4 regions of the Xenorhabdus aichiensis genome follow, and region 1 is predicted to be linked to each of the others. Evidence: predicted binding sites of a transcription regulator. Region 1 holds the regulator's gene; each other region holds the start of a gene.
What was found. Region 1 encodes PurR, which represses purine synthesis genes. Its sites were predicted from a motif close to CANGCAAACGTTTGCNTG; they were not measured.
Positions count from the first base shown of each region.

Region 1 (3,217 bases):
GCTTGAAGAAATCTCAATACAAGTAGTTGAGTGGAATCAGTTACCCAGAGCATACCTAGACAACTAACGGAAAACAGGGATAAGCCGATAATAAGAACAGGCTTTCTCCCCAACCGATCAGATAGCTGCCCCCATAACAACTGAGCAAAGGCAAAACCGCCAAGAAAAATGCTGAGGCTCGCACTGATAGCACTTTCTGATGTATTTAACTCTGTTTTCATTACTCCAAAGGCAGGTAGATACATATCAATGGCCAAATAGCCGAGCATACTCAGGCCAGCGAGATAAAACATGAATGAAATGGAATTTTTATTTGTTGTCATTGTGTTAATAACTTGATGTGGTAATTGATAAGGAGATATAAAGCTTATTCTATATGGCATGATTTTTACTTGTGAAACGGTAATATTTGCATCATGTTATGAAAAAAATTGAAAGGAATAAATATGTGGTCTGAATACTCGCTGGAAGTTGTTGATGCTGTAGCCAGAACAGGAAGTTTCAGTGCAGCTGCATCAGAGCTTCATCGTGTCCCTTCTGCTATCAGCTATACGGTAAAACAACTCGAAGAATGGTTGGCTGTACCTTTATTTGAGCGTCGTCACCGTGATGTAGAATTAACGGAAGCGGGGGGTATTTTTGTTAAAGAAGCTCGTTCTGTTATCAAAAAAATGCATCACACTCGCCATCAATGTCAGCAGGTGGCTAATGGTTGGCGAGGGCAGTTCAGTATTGCAGTTGATCAAGTTGTAAAACCTGAGCGAACGCTCCAACTTATTCTGGATTTTTATCGACATTTTCCAGATATTGAGTTGTTTATCTATCCTGAAGTTTTTAATGGTGTGTGGGATGCATTGGTGGATGGGCGGGTTGATGTCGCTATTGGCGCCACACGCGCTTCTCCGGTTGGAGAACGATATAGTTTCAGGGATATGGGGTTTATGCCGTGGTTATGTGTTGCCAGCCCTACACATGAACTGGTTTCGATAGCAGAAAAATTGAATGACGACCAGATGCGCGCTTATTCCAGTTTGTGCCTGGAAGATACTTCTCGCAGCCTGCCCAAGCGTGATACATGGGCTTTGGATAATCAACGGCGATTGATTGTGCCTGATTGGGATATTGGGTTGGCTTGCCTGATGGATGGTCTGTGTGTAGGAATGGTGCCCAAGCATCGTGCATTACCACTGATCCGCAGCGGAAAATTGATCGCACTTGAGCTTGAACAACCATTGCCTGATAGCCCATGTTGCTTGGCATGGTCGCAAAAAAGCCATTCACCCGCATTAAGCTGGTTGCTTGATTATCTCGGAGATAGTGAAACACTTAATGCTGAATGGCTGCAGGAGAACTGATCGTCAACGGCGATAATCGATGAAAGGCCCATCTGCAACAGATCGACGCTCAACAAGACGCGGGTGGACTTCGATAGTTTGTGCATCTTCACGCTTATTGATGATCCTGTCCAGTAACGCCGAGAAGGCCATCTGCCCCAGACGTTCTTTAGGTTGGTGGATGGTTGTCAGCGCTGGCGTGAAGTAGCGTGCGTTACGAATATTGTCATAACCAATGATGGAAATATCTTGAGGGACACGTAAGCCTAGCTCATCGGCTGCACAGATTGCCCCCATTGCCATCACATCGCCACCACAGAAAACGGCTGTGGGGCGATTTTTCTGGTTCAGGATCTTATACATAGCTTGATAGCCAGATTCAGGCTCAAAATCGCCCTGCTCAATCCACTCATTTCGAATGGCAATATTTGCCTCTTTCAGTGCCTTGAGAAAACCTTGATGACGCCCGCCACCTGTATTTCTTGCTAGTGGCCCAGGAATGGAAGCAATATCACGGTGACCGCGTTCAATAAGATAGCGACCGGCCAAATAACCACCATGGAAGGCGTTATCGATAATCGCATCGGTGAAATCTCCTCTAGATTCGCCCCAGTCCATGACTACCATGGGAATATTGCGATAATCTTCCAACATGCCCAAAAGTTGTTCAGGATATTCTGAACACATTACCAGTAAACCATCCACACGCTTTTGAGCGAGCATTGCGAGATAAGCTTTCTGCTTGTCGAGATTGTTGTGAGAATTGCATAAAATCAACGTATAACCTTTGCTATAGCAGCTATTTTCAACGGATTCTATGATTTCGGCAAAATAAGGTGCCTCGCTTGAAGTTGCCAGTAATCCAATGGATTTGGTGTGGTTAACCTTCAAACTACGGGCTACGGCGCTGGGAGAATAGTTTAGTTCTTTAATGGCAGCCCAAACTGCGATTTTTGTATCTTCGGCGACGAAACGGGTTTTATTGATAACATGGGATACGGTTGTGGTTGAAACACCAGCGCGTTTAGCCACATCTTTAATCGTTGCCATGATAAAAAAGACTCCTGACCTTATGGTCTAAATTTATAGATCTTTGTTAATCGTTTGCCAGTATATTTATATATAGGATGAAGGCTGGCAATAACTTAGCGATAAACCTTGAATTTTGTCTGATCTAGCTCAAAAGTGAAAGTAATAATCGATGCTATAAAGTATATGCACTAAATGTCAAATGATGTTTTTTATGTAATAGGGTGAGTAATCATTCAAAATTTATGGTGTTGCGGCACCTTAATTTTCACATTGAGGATGTTTATGGATACAGATCTGAAGTTGGGATTATTGACTGCCAGTAGCGCATTAGTAATGATTGTTATTCTAGCAAGTCTTTGCCTAGTCTAGAAAAAAATTGAAGTGTAACGTTGCCTGCTTTTGTTTGCTTTAAGGGTAAACTTTCGTTATCCAAGACTTATGGAATCGGGAAAGTCTACCCTTTACTATTTCAAACTGGTTTGAGCGTTTATCTCATTAAGCCAGATTTTCTTCAACAAATTTCCAGTTGACCAGAGCCCAGAAATGCTCCAGATATTGAGGGCGCGCATTACGGTAATCGATGTAATATGCGTGTTCCCAAACATCAACTGTCAATACAGGTTTATCTTCACCAGTCAGTGGAGTTGCGGCATTGGAAGTATTGACGATAGCTACGCTGCCGTCAGCTTTCTTGACTAGCCATGTCCAACCAGAACCAAAATTTTTCAGGGCAGCATCAGTAAACTGCTGCTTGAATTCAGCAAAAGAGCCGAAAGCACTGTTAATAGCGTCTGCCACTTTTCCAGTTGGTTCACCACCACCGTTTGGTGACAGGCTATTCCAGTAGAAAG
Region 1 covers NZ_JAQRFO010000009.1:32,940-36,156, reverse strand. The annotation lists gene punC (purine nucleoside transporter PunC) at 1-323, opposite strand, end outside; gene punR (DNA-binding transcriptional activator PunR) at 447-1,355, shown strand; gene purR (HTH-type transcriptional repressor PurR) at 1,359-2,384, opposite strand; gene sodB (superoxide dismutase [Fe]) at 2,862-3,217, opposite strand, start outside.

Region 2 (3,217 bases), on a different contig from region 1:
GCATCCAAGGGGTGATGCCACCCGTGATATTTTCTCCTTGGATTTGTGTATGGGGGGTTTCTAACTGAATATTCATCTGGTTTAGTTGCAGAATGTCTGCTTGCAAGAGGGGGGGCAATTGATCGCTTGCTAGTATCAGTTTCCCTTGTTGCAATGTCAGACGGTGGAGGTTACGCGGTGTCAGCAAGTGTTGCCATTTGAGATCCAGATTAACGGTATTGGCATTGAGTGAGAAAACGCTTTGCTGATCATGGATATTCACGTTGTTGAGCGTCAATGTTGCAGGTTGTAGCCAGCTGTGACTGATGCTTTCAATGCTGATCTTATAGTGGCCTTGTTTGTTGAGCCATTGGTTTAATTGTTTGGTTCCCCAGTGCGTCTGGACAACGATATAAATGACGATAATTGCCAAAATCAGCAACAGCAAAAGAGTAACAAAAAATTTCCTTAACCACTTCATGATCTCACCTCAGTATGACCTCCTGATAAAGACTCTTTATGCCGTAAAACGGATATTCACACAATAGGATGGGGTGGATTGATAATCAATCAGTGTGTTTCTGAAGAAACTCATGTTGATATTGCGAGGGGTTACGCAAACAAAGTGAAAAAACTCCCACTGAAAAAGCGGGAGAGGAAATTAGAGGAATGAAAATCCGGCCGCTATTTTTCCTGCGGAAAAATCAGGTTTAGAAGAATTGCAGTCAGCCCGCCAGCGGCAATGCCGGAAGATAGCAGATTTTTCACCCACTCAGGTGCAAACTGTAAAATCAAGGGTTGTTGGGATACGCCCAAACCAACGGCCAGCGACAACGCGATGATCATAATGGCGCGGCGGTTCAGTGGCTCGCGGGAGACAATTCTGACACCGGATGCGGCGATAGTACCAAACATGACAATGGTGGCGCCCCCTAACACGGGTTCAGGAATATGTTGTACAAATCCGGCTACGGCGGGGAACAACCCCAACAGGATCAGCATAGAAGCGATAATGTAACCAACATGGCGGCTGGCAACGCCGGTCAGTTGTATCACACCATTGTTCTGACCAAAACAGGAGTTCGGAAACGTATTGAATACGGCGGAAACTATTGAATTGAGGCCATTTGCCAGTACACCCCCCTTGATGCGTTTCATATATAACGGGCCACTGACTGGCTGTTCTGAAACATCGGAGGTCGCTGTAATATCGCCGATGGTTTCCAACGACGTCACCATAAAAATCAGGATAAGGGGGATCAGTAGATTCCAGTCAAAAGACAGTCCGTAATAGAGCGGAGAGGGAACAGTGATGATTGGTGTGTCTGTTCTAGGTGTCGCATGAGGCAGCATCCCCATGTACCAGGCCACCAGATAGCCTACCGCCATAGCAATGACCAGAGAGGCAACTCGCAGGTAGGGATTGCGCTGGCGATTCAGTAGCACGATAACGGCAAGAACGGTTCCTGCCAGCAGCAGATTTTCAGGCGCACCAAACGTACCGTTTTGAATGGCAGAGTAACCGCCGCCGATGGAAGTCAACCCGACTTGGATCAGCGACAGGCCGATAATCATCACGACAATACCGGAAACCAGCGGCGTAATGATTTTTCTAGCCAGATGCAGCACGCGGGACAGCAGCACTTCGGTTATTGCCGCCACCATCAGCGTACCAAACAGAGCGGCCATCATGGTTGGGATATCTGCTCCTCCATTTTTAAGAGCCAGCCCGCCCATGATCAGTGGTGCAACAAAATTAAAACTGGTTCCCTGAATGGAAAGCAAGCCAGAGCCGACAGGCCCCCAGGAGCGGATCTGGATAAGCGATGCTACTCCTGATGCGAACAGGGACATGCTGATAATGCGTTGTGTATCCTGTTCGGGAAGCCCCAGAGCCTGACAGATCAACATGGCGGGCGTGATAACGGCAACAAACATTGCCAGCAGATGCTGGCTGGCCGCAAACAGTGCGTGTAGAAGCGGCGGTTTATCTTCTAGACGGTAAATCAATTCGCTGCCTGATTTTTCGGGCGCTTCTGATGCAGAGTGTTCACGGGTTGAGGTAACCATGATGTGAAATTCCGGATGGACAAAAAAACCTATTTTAATGATCTGCCTTATTAAGGCAATCGTTTGCGCTGAATTTTTATAATGAATAACAACTTGATTTAGTCACACTTTTAAATTTTTTAACTTGTGTTTATCAGTAATTTTTTTTCTAATCCTCCCCTTACCTGCTCTTGGCGTTTTTATAGGATGATTATAACGTCGCATTAAATTCACATAATTTTAACAATAGATGAGGTACGTAGATGTATCATCTGGATACTTATGGCACGCTCGTTGCTGCCACACTGGTTTTGCTACTAGGAAGAAAACTCGTACAATCAGTTCCATTTCTTGAGAAATATACTATCCCTGAGCCGGTCGCAGGTGGATTATTAATCGCTGTCATTTTGCTAGTGATTAAACAGTTCATAGGTTGGGAAGTGAGTTTCGATTTATCTCTCCAAGAGCCTCTCATGTTGACGTTTTTTGCCACAATCGGTTTGAACGCTAACCTTGCCAGCCTGAAAGCAGGCGGGAAATTCCTGATAATCTTTGTCTTTGTCGTGGTTGGGCTGTTGCTGGTGCAGAATACAGTGGGGATTGCGCTGGCGAAAATGCTTGGTCTTGACCCATTAATGGGGTTGTTGGCTGGCTCCATCACGCTTTCAGGTGGACACGGAACGGGAGCTGCCTGGGGTAAATTATTCTCTGAACGCTATGGTTTTGAGAATGCGACAGAAGTCGCAATGGCCTGTGCGACATTCGGCTTGATATTGGGGGGGTTGATTGGTGGCCCGGTCGCCCGTTTGTTGGTAAAAAATACCCAAACGCCGGACTTAGGCGCTGATGATACAGAAATCCCAACTGCATTCGAGAAGCCTTATACTGGCCGCCTTATCACGCCATTGGTCATGCTGGAAACTATTGCCTTAATCTCTATCTGTTTGTTGGCGGGGAGTTATATTGAGAAACAGTTAGTACATACGATGTTTGAATTGCCCACATTTGTATGCGTATTGTTTGTTGGGGTAATCCTGAGTAATGGCCTATCGCTACTTGGTTTTTATCGAGTATTTGACCGAGCGGTGTCGGTACTGGGTAATGTCAGCCTGTCACTGTTCCTGGCTATGGCGTTGATGAGCCTGAAATTGTGGCAGTTGTCTTCACTTGCATTGCCAATTTTGGTGAT
Region 2 covers NZ_JAQRFO010000004.1:105,879-109,095, forward strand. The annotation lists gene PSI22_RS03475 (AsmA family protein) at 1-460, opposite strand, end outside; gene PSI22_RS03480 (nucleobase:cation symporter-2 family protein) at 664-2,049, opposite strand; gene gltS (sodium/glutamate symporter) at 2,292-3,217, shown strand, end outside.
Region 2: the regulator PurR is predicted to act here: its motif matches at 2,102-2,119, upstream of PSI22_RS03480 (nucleobase:cation symporter-2 family protein).

Region 3 (3,217 bases), on a different contig from region 1:
CCCACCTGCCAGCATGATGGGCTTGTGATAACCACGCAATTCTGCGCCATTATGGGAATTCACCTTTTCTTCATAGGTTCTGAAATACCCTAACAACGCTGGACGCCCAAATTCATTGTTGAACGCAGCACCTCCCAACGGGCCTTCCAGCATGATATCCAGCGCACTGACAATCCGATCAGGCTTACCGAAATCTTCTTCCCACGGTTGTTCAAATCCGGGAATTTTCAGATTAGATACCGAAAAACCGACCAATCCGGCCTTGGGTTTTGCACCTCGCCCTGTTGCACCTTCATCCCGAATTTCCCCGCCTGATCCCGTTGCCGCACCGGGCCAAGGAGAAATGGCGGTCGGGTGGTTATGTGTTTCAACTTTCATCAATATGTGGGCAGGCTCTTGGTGGTAATCATACACTCCACTTTCACGATTGGGGAAAAAGCGCCCAACCTGCGAACCTTCCATCACGGCTGCATTGTCTTTATAAGCAGAGAAAACATAATCCGGCGTCTGTTCAAACGTGTTTTTGATCATCTTGAACAGTGAATTAGGTTGTTCCTGACCATCAATCACCCAATCCGCGTTGAAAATTTTGTGGCGGCAATGCTCAGAGTTTGCCTGCGCAAACATGTAGAGTTCAACATCGGTCGGGTTGCGCCCTAATGTCTGAAAGGCTCTCATCAGATAATCAATTTCATCCGCTGCCAAAGCCAATCCCAATTCAATATTGGCTGATTCCAATGCAGCACGCCCTGACTGCAAGATATCGATCTGTTTCAGTGGCGCAGGCCGTTGGTGAGAAAACAGGGCTTCAACCTGTTCAGATTGAGTGAACACACTTTCCATCATTCGATCATGCAGTAACGCAGACAGCTCCTGCCACTGCCCATCACTCATTTCATCACTCTGGATATAATAGGCAATTCCCCTTTCCAAACGGGCAATCTGTTTCAGCCCACAATTGTGCACAATCTCTGTCGCTTTTGATGACCAGGGAGATATCGTGCCCGGACGAGGCGTCACCAGCAATAGTTGACCTTTAGGTTCATGTTCATCCAAAGAGGGGCCATATTTTAATAACCGATTTAATTTCTCCCGCTCATTTCCTGTGATAGGCGAATGAATTTCTGCAAAATGCACATATTCTGCATAAATCTCTGTAACGGGAAGCTGCTGATCTTGGCACTGGGAAAGGAGCTTAGTAATACGAAACGCTGATAAAGCGGGCGATCCACGCAGAATTTCCATAATAATAGGTTCTCTCATCTTAGAAGCAAAGCCCGACTGATGCCTCAGGGGGAAACGCCGACATTATAGAGGAATGTTTCCTTTGACGAAACCGTTTGCGTGACGGTTATTCAATCGAATAATACAATTAGTAGAATTTCAAAATTGATTCAATAAGGTTGCACATCCCAGTTTTGTTACGCAAAATGCTCAATTACTGGAAATTTAACCATGCTATATTTCACATTTCATACGGAACCTACCGCACTGACAAGAGATAACTATTTGAGCAATATCAAGATAAATTATTTTGTCATCGTCATTATCGCGCTTCTCTCTGCTGCAATCATTGGCCTCAATATCAGTTGGCCCAACAAACAGCAGGAGCAGATAAACAGGATTCTGGCACGGGGAGAGCTTCGGATTAGTACCATCAGTTCCCCTCTGATTTCTGCGAACAGCAAAAATGAAGCAACGGGATTCGACTATGAATTAGCCAAACGGTTTGCTGAATATCTAGGTGTAAAACTTGTCATTCATTTTCGCACTAATATTAACCAGATTTTTGATGACCTAGACAACGATAACGTAGATTTTCTGGCTGCTGGCCTTATCTATAATGAGGAACGGCTAGATCAGGCACGCACTGGCCCTGCCTACTATTCAGTTTCACAGCAACTGATTTACCGCAAGGGTACACCCCGCCCACGCACGTTTGGCGATTTAAACGGCACACTGGTTGTCACTGAGGGATCTGCCCATGCCAGAGAACTGAAAAAATATAAAGAAGAGTCTTATCCCAATTTAACTTGGGAAGATACATCACGCGATAATACACGAGAATTACTTGAGCAGGTGTCCGAAGGCAAAATTGACTATACGATCAGCGATTCAATCAGTTTTTCCCTGCAACAGCGTATTCATCCTAATTTGGCTTTTGCTTTTGAAGTGAATGGGGAACGCCCTCTGACTTGGTATTTGAAGCGCAGTGATGACTATAGCCTTTACTCTGCTATGCTCGATTTTTTCAATGAGATGTCAGAAAACGATGTGATACCACAGCTGGAAGAAAAGTATTTCAGTCATATCCACCAATTCGATTATTTTGATACTATTTCATTCATTCGCGCCATCAATAGTACATTGCCGATATATCAGCCTATTTTTGAGAAATACGCTGGCTCACTTGACTGGCAGTTAGTTGCAGCCATCGCATGGCAAGAGTCGCATTGGAACCCGCAGGCAACCTCACCCACAGGCGTTCGCGGTATGATGATGCTTACTCGCCCGACCGCAGAATGGGTCAAGATCAGTGATCGACTTGATCCAGAGGAAAGTGTCAAAGGGGGTATGGCTTATCTGCATTATCTGATGGATCGGTTGCCGAAAACCATTCCTGAAGATGAACGTATCTGGTTCGCCCTAGCCGCTTATAATATGGGTTATGGGCATATTCTCGATGTCCGAAAACTCACGGCAGAACAAAAAGGTAATCCTGACCGTTGGCTGGATATCAAATCTCGCCTTGATCTGTTAAGCAAGAAAAAGTTCTATATCAACACAACATACGGCTATGCCCGTGGCTATGAAGCGTATCGCTATGTCGAAAACATTCGGCGTTATTACCAGAGTCTGGAAGGGTACTTGCGAGCGAAAAATAAACGCAGCAAAAAAGCGGAGCATGAAACACCAATAGATAAGGTCATCGTACCTCTTTCAGATGAGGGAGGGAATAAAGCCGTGGTTCATGAAAAAACGCCGGAAGTCAAAACACCGACGTAATCTCAAAAAGTCCCTTAGCAATAACCGATTATGGCGTTTCCTGCTGTTGTATTTTTAACTGTTTCAATGCCTTATGCTGCTCTCTGCGTTGTTTAAAGAATGTACTCAACATTGTGGCGCATTCTTGCGCCAGTACTCCACCAGTGATTTCAATCTGATGATTCATGCCCGGATGCCGCAGGATATCAATCAATGACCCGGCTGCACCGGT
Region 3 covers NZ_JAQRFO010000027.1:11,679-14,895, forward strand. The annotation lists gene purL (phosphoribosylformylglycinamidine synthase) at 1-1,245, opposite strand, end outside; gene mltF (membrane-bound lytic murein transglycosylase MltF) at 1,510-3,006, shown strand; gene tadA (tRNA adenosine(34) deaminase TadA) at 3,035-3,217, opposite strand, start outside.
Region 3: the regulator PurR is predicted to act here: its motif matches at 1,330-1,347, upstream of purL (phosphoribosylformylglycinamidine synthase).

Region 4 (3,217 bases), on a different contig from region 1:
TCATGGCTGCGTCAACATGCGGATATTCCACTGACCTTTTGGGATTATGAGCACCATGCACTGGTCGCCACCATTCGTACCGAAGAACCTCATCAGGCTGTTGCGCGTCAGGTCTTTCATGGTGATGGAATTCTGGCTTTCTTGCCGTTGTCTGATCCCCATTTATGCTCGATTGTCTGGTCACTACCTGCTGAAGCTGCGCAACAGCGCAAGGCAATCGACGCTGTATTATTTAATCGGCAATTGGGCGTTACATTTGATATGCAGCTTGGTCAGTGTGAATTAGTCAGTGAACGCCAGGCTATTCCATTGATGGGGCGTTATGCCCGTAATTTTGCAGCCCATCGGTTAGCTCTGCTGGGGGATGCTGCACATACTATTCATCCTTTGGCGGGACAAGGCGTTAATTTGGGATTTATGGATGTGGCAGAGTTGATTGGAGAACTGAGCCGCCTACACCGTCAGGGGAAAGACATCGGTCAGTATCTCTATCTGGGGCGTTTCGAACGCCGCCGCAAGCACAGCGCAGCGGTGATGCTGGCAGGCATGCAAGGGTTTCGTCAGCTATTTGATGGCAATAATCCGGCTAAAAAACTATTGCGTGATATTGGATTAACGTTCGCTGATCACTTACCGGGAGTGAAATCGCAACTGCTTCGTCATGCCATGGGGCTAAATGATCTCCCTGATTGGCTGATTTCTCAAACCTCTTCGGTTGAAAAAATCTAATTCTGCTTCTCATTTGGGATTAGTTTTCCTCATGTTGGACTAAAGTGTGTTCAGTTGATTTGCTTCGCACTTTAGTCTTTTTCTAATAAAAAAAGAACGTATTCTGGGTTTCATTAAAAATTTTGAGCGCTTTCACGCAATAAATTAGACAAAAATTCTGCATGATAGTGAATGGTTTTTCAGGTTATTACTGTAATGCTGCTAATTTATTTTATGGTTCATTTTCATTTTCAGTGATAACTTCTAACCCAAGGTATCGTTTGCGTCATTAACCGCTTTTTTTGATTCATGATCCAACCTCTGTCGGTTAATACGCCGTATGTTTTTCAGGTCAAAAACATTTTCATGTTAAGAATGGAAAGAGGGAAATAATGTCAAAACACACCCCACTATATGATCAACATCTGGCATGCGGAGCGCGCATGGTAGATTTTCATGGCTGGATGATGCCCCTTCAATACGGTTCACAAATCGACGAACATCACACGGTGCGTACTGATGCTGGTATGTTCGATGTTTCCCACATGACCATTGTGGATCTGCATGGCACAGGTTGCCGTGATTTTCTCCTCTATCTTCTGGCAAATGACGTCACCAAACTGACCGAACAGGGTAAGGCACTTTATACCGGCATGTTGAATGCCTCCGGTGGTGTTATTGATGACCTGATAGTCTATTTCTTCACTGATGACTTCTATCGCATGGTTGTGAATTCTGCGACCCGTGACAAAGACTTAGCATGGATTCAACAGCATGCCACGAATTACCCCGTCGAAATTACGGTGCGTGATGACTTGGCATTGATCGCTGTTCAAGGCCCGAATGCGCAGTCTAAAACACAATCCCTGCTGAATGATGAACAAAAACAGGCCGTGACAGGCATGAAGCCTTTTTTCGGTGTTCAATCTGGCGATTTATTTATCGCGACGACCGGTTATACCGGCGAAGCAGGTTATGAAATTGCGTTACCGAAAGAACAGGCTGCTGATTTTTGGCAGCAATTGCTGGCAGCAGGCGTCAAACCCGCTGGATTGGGCGCACGGGATACACTACGCCTCGAAGCGGGTATGAATCTTTACAGTCAGGAAATGGATGAGACCATTTCGCCTTTAGCGGCCAATATGGGATGGACAATTGCGTGGAAACCGGAAGATCGTCAATTCATTGGCCGTGAAGCGCTGGAAAGACAGCGTGAAGTAGGTACAGAACAACTGGTTGGCTTAATTATGCGCGAAAAGGGCGTATTGCGTAGTGGTTTAACTGTCCACTTCACTGATAAAGCGGGTGAAATGCGTTCTGGCGTCATTACCAGCGGAACATTCTCTCCAACTTTGGGGTTCAGCATTGCTCTTGCACGAGTTCCTCAGGGAATCGGAGAACAAGCGATTGTTCAGATCCGTAACCGTGAAATGCCTGTTCAGGTGGTTAAACCGGGTTTTGTACGGATGGGCAAACCGCTCGTAGAGTAATTTTGGTCGTAACATTTTTATTAATGAATTAAAAATAAGGAGATGGCAACGATGAGTCATGTACCAGCAGAATTAAAATATACCTCATCACACGAATGGGTTCGTGCGGAAGGAAATGGTGAATACACTGTAGGTATTACCGAGCACGCTCAGGAACTCTTGGGTGATATGGTATTCGTTGATTTGCCCGAAGTCGGTGCAGTTGTAAATAGTGGTAGTGACTGTGCTGTTGTAGAATCAGTCAAAGCGGCTTCTGATATTTATGCCCCCTTGAGTGGTGAAGTTACCGCTGTTAATTCAGAGTTGGAAAGTTCTCCTGAATTAGTCAACAGTGAACCTTATAACGAAGGTTGGCTGTTCCGCCTTAAGATCTCTGACGAGAGTGAACTCACCCATCTGCTTGATGCGGAAGGTTATCAGTCACTTTTGGCAGAAGAAGAATAATGATGACTATCGCCCCATATCACGTTGTGAATGGGGCGTTTTTTATGTGTGCCGTTTTTAGCTAGTTTCAGGAAATTATCATCAATGACCCAGACACTAATCCAACTTGAAAATCAAGGTGAATTCACTCGTCGCCACATTGGTTCTTCTGCTGAACAGCAAAAAGAGATGCTGGCGACAGTTGGTGCAAATTCTCTTGACGATCTGACGAATAAAATCGTTCCTCGTGATATCGCATTGTCAGAGCCGCCTGCTGTAGGCGAAGGCGCGACAGAACAACAGGCACTGGCTGAACTGAAAGTGATGGCCAGCCAGAATAAGCGTTATCAATCTTATATCGGCATGGGATACGCGCCATCGGTACTCCCTCCGGTTATTCTGCGTAATTTGCTGGAGAACCCAGGCTGGTACACGGCATATACCCCGTATCAGCCAGAAGTTTCTCAAGGCCGTCTTGAAGCCTTACTAAACTTCCAGCAAGTTACTATTGATCTAACCGGATTGGATCTTGCTTCTGCCTCATTACTGGATGAAGCTACGGCAGCGGCTGAAGCTATGGCGATGGCAAAACGGGT
Region 4 covers NZ_JAQRFO010000039.1:22,732-25,948, forward strand. The annotation lists gene ubiI (FAD-dependent 2-octaprenylphenol hydroxylase) at 1-729, shown strand, start outside; gene gcvT (glycine cleavage system aminomethyltransferase GcvT) at 1,101-2,198, shown strand; gene gcvH (glycine cleavage system protein GcvH) at 2,250-2,642, shown strand; gene gcvP (aminomethyl-transferring glycine dehydrogenase) at 2,727-3,217, shown strand, end outside.
Region 4: the regulator PurR is predicted to act here: its motif matches at 979-996, upstream of gcvT (glycine cleavage system aminomethyltransferase GcvT).